2 regions of the Clostridium sp. 1001283B150225_161107_B6 genome follow, and region 2 is predicted to be linked to the other one. Evidence: predicted binding sites of a transcription regulator. Region 2 holds the regulator's gene; the other holds the start of a gene.

Region 1 (4,395 bases), 330 kb from region 2:
AATTTTACGATGACATAGCCGGTATGCCCAGTTCCGAGGTTCCGGTACAGGACCATCTCATGTGGTATGAGACTCCTTTCATCATATGGACCAATTACAGCATGCCTTCTGAGGACATGGGGCGCCTTGGGGCGGTCTACCTGTCCTCTGAGGTCCTGCTCAGGGCCAATCTGGAGCTGACGCCATACAACCGGTTCCTCCTTGCCATGAAGGAGGACCTTCCCGTGGTTCATTTCCTGGGCTGCTATGACAGGGAGGGAACCTATTATTACTGGGCCAAGGCAGAGTCGGAGCGCTGTCCCTATCAGGACATGATACTGGATTATGAGGCCCTTGTGTACAACCACAGCCTGGACCGGAAGAAGTTAAAGGAGTTGTTCGTCATTGCTCCTGAAAATAGTACCAGCCAATAAAAACTTGTAAAAGCACTTGGCAAGCTGCCCCCGCATAGAATAAGATTAAGAATATGCAGGGTGGCTTTCTTTGAAGACTTTTCCGAAACCATTATCAGCAGGAGAGGAAAAAGAGTATCTGGAACGCTGCAAAGAGGGCGACCAGTCTGCCAGGGATATGCTGATTGAGCATAATATGCGTCTGGTGGCCCATGTGGTAAAAAAGTATCAGGGCTCTGATTACGACATGGAGGACCTGCTGTCCGTGGGAACCATAGGCCTTATTAAGGCAGTGAATACATTTAACGTAGATAAAGGCTCACGACTGGCCACCTATGCAGCCAGATGCGTGGAAAATGAGATACTGATGCTTCTGCGTGCAAGCAGGAAGTATTCCAAGGAAGTGTCCCTTTTTGAGCCCATCGGAGTAGACAAGGACGGGGAAACCGTCAGTCTGGTGGATGTGATAGAGATGGACAATAAAGAGACGCTGGATACCATGATTTTAAAACAGGATGTAAAGGAGCTGTATGAGGCCTTTGAGTCCTGTCTGACAGAGACGGAGAAGACAGTTCTGGGGATGCGCTACGGATTGTACCGTGGTAAGGAACATACCCAGCGGGAGATTGCCGGTAAACTGGGCATCTCCCGTTCCTATGTGAGCCGGATTGAGAAAAAGGCCATAGAGAAGATACGGACAGAGTTTGCAAAACACGGTTAAAGGGTGCCATTCAAAAAATATTGTAAAAAGATAGAAGAATTGTGCATTGTTTTATGATAGCTTTCCCTTTATACTAGTCATAGCAGGCGGAGCAGCTTAACCTGTTCCGCCTTTTTGCAGCAATCAATTGTTCGTAAGGAGGAGATACCATGGCTATTTTAGTGACTGGTGGCGCCGGCTATATCGGAAGCCATACCTGTGTGGAACTGCTGACAGCGGGTTATGATGTGGTGGTAGTAGATAACCTTTATAACTCCAGCGAGAAGGCACTGGAACGAGTGGAGAAGATAACAGGCAGGAAGGTAAAATTCTATGAGGCGGACCTTCTGGACCAGCCTGCCCTTAAGGAAGTGTTTGACAGGGAAGAGTTTGATTCGGTCATCCATTTTGCAGGCCTTAAGGCAGTAGGTGAATCTGTGCGCAAGCCCCTGGAGTATTACCACAACAATATCACCGGCACCCTGATTCTCTGCGATGAGATGCGCAGCCATGGAGTCAAGAACATTGTATTCAGTTCATCGGCCACCGTGTATGGGGACCCGGCTGAGATACCCATTACCGAGAACTGCCCCAAGGGAGAGATTACCAATCCCTACGGACGGACCAAGGGAATGCTGGAGCAGATACTGACCGATTTACATACGGCGGACCCGGAGTGGAACGTAGTGCTTCTGCGCTATTTCAATCCCATCGGCGCGCATGAGAGCGGACTGATTGGAGAGGACCCCAAGGGAATCCCCAACAATCTGGTTCCCTATATTGCCCAGGTGGCAGTGGGAAAGCTGGATCATCTGAATGTATTTGGCGATGATTATGACACGCCGGACGGCACCGGGGTCAGGGATTACATCCATGTGGTGGACCTGGCAAAGGGCCATGTAAAGGCAGTGCTTAAGCTTAAGGATAAAGAGGGCGTCAGCATCTATAACCTGGGAACCGGCGTTGGCTACAGTGTGCTGGATGTGCTCCATGCATATGAGAAAGCCTGCGGCAGGACTTTAAAATATGAGATTCAGCCCCGCCGGGAAGGGGATGTGGCCACCTGTTATTCCGATTCAGCCAAGGCAAAGCGCGAGCTGGGCTGGGTGGCAGAGAAAGGCATCGAGGATATGTGTGCTGATTCCTGGAAGTGGCAGTCCATGAATCCGGATGGGTATAGGGATTAAGGACAGGACGGGGACAGAATCAGGTTCCATTGATGCATGCATTGATTTTATGAATATATAGAAGGCCTGTGGCCGGTTTCATGTCGAAAAATTCGGCGTGAACGGCTCCGGGCCTTTTTATTATGGTTTTGTGTCCGCTGCCCGGGGCTGAGAATTTCCGGGTATGTAATTCCGGGAAGGATAAAAGGATGCAGCCAAAAAGAACAAATGTTCGTTTTTGGTTGCATTTATCCCGGCATTGTGTTATACTGTCAGAACAAACATATGTTCTGGATGGTGATAACATGCTGATACAGGAAAATCTAAGCGTACAGGAAAAGTTAAAGATACTTACGGATGCAGCCAAGTATGATGTGGCCTGTACATCCAGCGGAGTAAGGAGGAAGGGAAAGGCGGGCAGCATAGGAAACACCTCGGAGTCCGGAATCTGCCACAGTTTTTCGGCGGACGGCAGATGTATTTCCCTTCTTAAGATTCTGTTTACCAATCAGTGTATCTATGATTGCAAATATTGTGTGAACCGCTGTTCCAATGACGTGGTGCGGACTGCCTTCACACCGGATGAAGTGTGCAGGCTTACCATTGAATTTTACCGCAGGAATTACATTGAGGGCCTGTTTCTGAGTTCAGGCATCCTGTATACGGCCAATCATACCATGGAACAGATTTATGAGACACTTTACAAGCTCAGGAACCAGTGGCATTTCAACGGATACATCCATGTGAAGACCATACCTGGGGCTGACCCTGAGCTGGTGGAGCGCATGGGCTTCCTGGCTGACCGTATGAGCATCAACCTGGAGCTTCCCACGGCAGAGGGACTTAAGAACCTGGCTCCAGGGAAGACCAGGGATAAGATATTAAAGCCCATGCGCCAGGTGCAGCAGGGCATTACGGTGTCCGGCCATCTCCTGGGATATGACAGGGAATTTAAGAAACCCTATGCCACGGAACGGGCTGGTTTTGCAGGAGGCGCTGCCCTGATTCGGCCGGAGCTGGCAGAGCCGGGCGCATTGCTGTCTGGCAGCCACGGGATGTCCGGCGGGGGAGATTATTTTCCGGGTAATGGAGAGAAGGACAGGCAGGGGGATGGGGGCGGAGGCCGGAACCTTCCCGACTGGCAGTATGCCAGGACGCCCTTTGTACCTGCGGGCCAGAGTACCCAGATGATTGTGGGAGCCACCCAGGAGAACGATTACCAGATGATGGCTGTCACCCAGGCCCTGTATGAGAATTACGGCCTTAAACGGGTATTCTATTCCGCCTATGTGCCGGTCAACGACGACAGCTGTCTTCCTTCCGTGACTGCAAGACCTCCCCTGTTAAGGGAACACAGGCTTTACCAGGCGGACTGGCTGCTGCGGTTCTATGGATTTAAGGCAGAAGAGCTATTATCTGAGGAACAGCCCAATTTCAATGTATTTCTGGACCCCAAGTGCGACTGGGCCCTGCGCCACCTGGAGCAGTTTCCGGTGGAAATCAACAGGGCCTCCTATGGTGAGCTTCTCAGGGTTCCAGGCATGGGGGTGAAGTCGGCCCAGAGGATTATAAACGCCAGGAAGCAGGGCGGGCTGCAGTTTGAGGATTTAAAGAAGATGGGGGTGGTCCTGAAACGGGCCAGGTATTTCATCACCTGCAAAGGACGCATGATGGAAGGCGCCAGACTGGACCAGGACTATATCACGGCCTGTCTTGTGGGAGATGAGAGGCGCAAAGCCTGGGACATTGAGAACAGGGACAGCTTCCGCCAGTTATCCCTGTTTGACGACATGCATCTGGAGATGCCTGTGACAGGCGATGACCAGTATGCTGCGGTGACAGGAAGCTTGTAAGGATACAGGAGGTGGCGATATGACGGTTTATATGTGCGAGGACTGGCTTGAAGGGATTCTATGCGGCGTATACGATGCCTGGGCGGACCCGGCTGGTCATGAAAATGTCCGGCTGGCCGTAAAGGGTGAGTATGAGGAATTGGAGCTTTTTGCAGAGTACAGGGATGTGCCGGTCTGCCCGGAGAAGGCAGAGAAGGTTATCCGTTCCGTGTGCAGAAAGCTTTCCCAGGAGATATACAGGAAGGTGTATACTGCCTCCCTGAGCCAGGACAAAGACCGGGCGG
Region 2 (4,395 bases):
ATGGGCTGGAGTTTGATTATTACAAATAGAAGGAGTTATTATGACAAGCAAGCAGAGAGCCTATTTAAAAGGCCTGGCCATGACCATCGACCCTGTATTCCAGATTGGAAAATCCAGCCTTACGCCGGAGATTACCCAGGCAGTGGACGAGGCCCTGGAAGCAAGGGAACTGATTAAGGTGACGGTGCTCAAGAATTGTCTGGACGACGGCGGTTCCATCGCTGATGTCCTGGCGGAGCGCACGCATTCACAGGTGGTCCAGGTCATTGGCAGGAAAATCGTTCTTTACCGTCCTGCCAAAGAGGAAAAGAAACGTAAGATTGTGCTGCCGGTGAAATAGACGGACAGGTACCGGTTAAGGTATGTGAAGAAGGGATTTGTTTGGCAAAGATAGGAATACTGGGGGGAACCTTTGACCCCATCCACAACGGTCACCTGCGGCTTGGCAGGGAAGCTTATGAGCAGTTTGGGCTGGATGCGGTCTGGTTTATGCCGGCAGGCAATCCGCCCCACAAAAAAAATCATAAAATTACCGAGGGAGAGATGCGTGAGCGTATGGTTAAACTGGCCATTGCAGATACTCCCTATTTTCTGTATTCGGATTTTGAACTGAAGCGTGAGGGAAATACCTATACGGCCCAGACCCTGTCCCTCCTTCGCGGTGAATACAGGGAGGATGAGTTCTATTTCATCATAGGAGCAGATTCCCTGTATCAGATTGAGCAGTGGTTCCACCCGGAGCTGGTCATGAAGCTGGCAGTGCTCCTGGTGGCCGGACGGGCCTACCATGATAAACACCAGCCCTTTGAACGGCAGATTGAATACCTCACATCCAGGTATGGGGCAAGGATTTACCCTATCCGGTGCAGTGAGATGGATGTGTCCTCGGAGGAGATAAGGGCGGCTGTGGCTGACGGGTATTCTATCCATGGATTTGTGCCGGATGCAGTGGAAGAATATATTATGGACCATGGACTATACAGGTTCGGCGTAGAGAACCCGGTCCTGGACGGCAAAGGAGAGTGATTGTATGGAGAACCAATGCAGCCAGATTATGATATTCAGGAAAGACCTTAAGAGAAAGCTGGCGCCCATGCGCTACGAGCATTCCCTGAGCGTGTCCTACACCTGCATGAATCTTGCCATGCGCTACGGTTTCGACCTGGACAAGGCGGAGCTGGCCGGACTGATGCATGACTGCGGGAAACGGTATTCGGATGATATCATATTAAAAAAATGTTTGAAACATGGTCTGGAAGTGACGGATGCAGAGTACAAGGCCCTGCCCGTGCTTCATGCAAAATACGGGGAATGGCTGGCAGAGCACAAGTACCAGATTACGGACCCGGAAATCCTGGATGCCATTGGCTGCCATACCACCGGCAGGCCGGACATGACAATCCTGGATAAAATCCTCTATATAGCGGATTATATAGAACCCAGGCGCTACAAGGCCGAGAATCTGCCGGTAATAAGGCGGATGGCCTATGAGGACCTGGATGAGACCATGTATGCCATATTGGCGGGAACCCTGGATTATCTGGAAAAAAAGGGCGGAAGCATTGACCCTATGACGGAGCAGGCATATGAATATTTTAAGAAAGTGAAAGGAGAACGCGATGAACTCAAAAGAAATGGTGAAACTGGCATATCAGGCTCTCAGCGATAAAAAGGGGGAGGACATCAAAATCATTGATATCCAGTCCGTATCCGTCCTGGCGGATTATTTTATAATTGCTGACGGAAGCAATGCCAACCAGGTGCAGGCCATGGCTGATAATGTGGAAGAAATCCTGGAAAAGGCCGGCTGTGAGTGCAAGCAGATTGAGGGCTACCAGAATGCAAACTGGATTCTGATGGATTACAAGGATGTAATTGTCCACATCTTCTGCAGGGAAGACAGGTTGTTCTACGATTTGGAGCGAATCTGGAGGGATGGAAAGACGTTTGTGGATGTGAACGAGCTGTAATCAATAGGAACTGAAACTAGTTGGGAAACGATAAGAACGGATATACGAAGTCTGCCTGTATGGGACTTCTGTATATCCGTTCTTTCTGTGGGGGGTATAAAAGGCACCCGCGCCTACATCATGCGGACCAGTCCAATCACCTTGCCCAGTATCTCCACGGAATCCGTAATAATGGGCTCCATGGCGTCGTTCTCAGGCTGGAGGCGGTAATGCCCGTTCTCCTTATAAAAACGTTTGACAGTGGCTGAGTCATCTACCAGGGCCACCACAATCTCTCCGTTGGCAGCAGTGGGACACTGCTCCACAATCAGCTTGTCGCCGGGCAGGATTCCGGCGCCCACCATGCTTTCTCCCTTGACCGTCAGCATGAACGTCTCCGCGTTGGGAAGAATCTCTGCAGGAAATGGGAAGTAATCCTCAATCCGCTCCTCTGCAAGGATGGGTTCTCCGGCGGCAACGGTTCCGATAAGAGGTATGTTTACCATCTCTCTGCGGTTAAAGTTGAAGGTGTCGTCTAAAATCTCAATGGTCCTGGGTTTGGTGGGGTCACGCCGTATGTAGCCCTTTTCCTCCAGGGAGGACAGATGGGAGTGGACGGAAGAGGTGGACTTTAAATGTACTGCCTCGCAAATCTCCCGCACAGCCGGCGGATATCCCTTCTTTAAAATGGTATCTTTGATGTATTCTAAAATCTCCTGCTGCTTAGAAGTAATTTTATCCTGTGCCATAATCAACCTCCTGCGTTTTCTATATTTATAGTAACATATGTTCGATGAAAATGCAAACCTTTGTTCGTTTTTTTGCCTGCAGCCCTTGACAAACATTTGTTCTGGTAGTATAGTATGAATATACAAAAGAACAGACGTTCTGTATTGCGCGCAAGAAGGAACCGCCTCAGGGAGGTTGCCATATGAGAGTGAGAAAGAGAAGGTTGACAGCTACATGTTTTACGGTTTTACTGTTTGTTTCCATTATTATGGGACGCACCATGTTTACTTCCATGGCTAAGGAGGAGGGGAACAGGACCACTCCCTATTATAAGAGTGTCCGTATCCAGGAAGGTGACAGTCTGTGGGGGATTGCCAGCCAGTACAGGGAGGGCAGTTCCATGAGTATGGACGAGTATGTGAGTCAGCTCAAGCAGATGAATGGACTGAAGAAGGACACCATCCATGCAGGGCAGTATCTGACTGTGGTGTATTTTGAGTAAACAATACCAGCCTGCGGACATATAATATATATAGAAAGAAAGACATCTGAAAAGAAAGACATTTAAATGAAATATGTCAAAAACCTTTGGGGATATCCGGCCGGCTCCAAGGGTTTTTATTGTCTTGCAGGTATTATCTTCATACGGCTTTCTCCTGCGTTTCGGTTACATTTTCACCCGGAAATTTCCAAAAGTTCCAGATTATATAATTTTATAACCTTTTATTGTGCAAAATGATACAAATTTCTTTCTTGACGTTAAGATGCTGTGAAAATCAATCATATGTGTCGTGATATAATATACAAATTATAAAATAAAATGGGCCGGGATTTGTTACATTTTCATTTTCATAACATTTATATTATCAATTTATAAATAATATGTATTTGAAATTATTAAACCAGATGACTATAATAGGCAAAAGCAAACGAGAAGAGAAAGGGGGTTGTTTAGTATGAACGGTTTAGTGGAATCACTGATGGAAGAGCTTAACTGCAATGTGGTGTTCACCATACCGCTGTTCGGCGGTATTGATGTGATGGAATCCGTGGTGGTGACGTGGATTATCATGGCAATTATGATGGCGGCTTCCCTGATACTGGTCCATGGCCTAAAGGTAAGGAACATAAGCAAAAAGCAGGCTGCCCTGGAAAGCGGCATGTCCTTTATCTATGATTTCTTTGAAGGGCTTTTGGGAAAGGAAGGCAGGGATTATATACCCTATCTGATTACCGTGGTGATATACATAGGAATCGCCAATATGATTGGACTTCTTGGCTTCAAGTCGCCGACCAAGGATTTGAATGTGACTGTTTCCCTGGCTGTGATGAGTATCGTGCTGGTGGAAGTGGCCGGCATCCGCAGGAAGGGTATCAAGGGATGGATAAAAAGCTTTGCGGAGCCCATTGCCATCATAGCGCCAATCAATGTGCTGGAGCTGTTTATACGGCCATTGTCCCTGTGCATGCGGTTGTTCGGCAACGTGCTGGGCGCCATTGTTGTCATGGCGCTTATCAAGCATCTGCTGCCGCTTATTGTGCCGCTGCCATTCAGCTTCTATTTTGATATATTTGACGGAGTGATACAGGCATATGTGTTTGTGTTCCTCACATCATTATATATAAAAGAAGCCATTGAGGATTAAGTTTGCAGCCTTATGGAAAAAGAAAAAATTGAGAGAAAAAGGAGAGTCTTATTATGACAGGATTAATCGCA

The links. Region 2 encodes LexA, which represses DNA repair genes until DNA is damaged. Its sites were predicted from a motif close to CNAACANNTGTTNG; they were not measured.
Region 1: I2H39_RS02170 (putative DNA modification/repair radical SAM protein) is a predicted target of LexA. The motif match lies at 2,480-2,493, and genes of this name have one in related genera.

The regions. Positions count from the first base shown of each region.
Region 1 is NZ_JADNMD010000001.1:461,192-465,586, reverse strand. Features, by position in the region: gene I2H39_RS02185 (LTA synthase family protein) at 1-413, shown strand, start outside; gene sigK (RNA polymerase sporulation sigma factor SigK) at 484-1,113, shown strand; gene galE (UDP-glucose 4-epimerase GalE) at 1,263-2,279, shown strand; gene I2H39_RS02170 (putative DNA modification/repair radical SAM protein) at 2,564-4,111, shown strand; gene I2H39_RS02165 (TIGR03915 family putative DNA repair protein) at 4,131-4,395, shown strand, end outside.
Region 2 is NZ_JADNMD010000001.1:128,986-133,380, forward strand. Features, by position in the region: gene obgE (GTPase ObgE) at 1-29, shown strand, start outside; gene yhbY (ribosome assembly RNA-binding protein YhbY) at 41-340, shown strand; gene nadD (nicotinate-nucleotide adenylyltransferase) at 382-1,026, shown strand; gene yqeK (bis(5'-nucleosyl)-tetraphosphatase (symmetrical) YqeK) at 1,031-1,669, shown strand; gene rsfS (ribosome silencing factor) at 1,620-1,970, shown strand; gene lexA (transcriptional repressor LexA) at 2,084-2,698, opposite strand; gene I2H39_RS00655 (LysM peptidoglycan-binding domain-containing protein) at 2,881-3,180, shown strand; gene I2H39_RS00660 (F0F1 ATP synthase subunit A) at 3,635-4,324, shown strand; gene atpE (ATP synthase F0 subunit C) at 4,378-4,395, shown strand, end outside.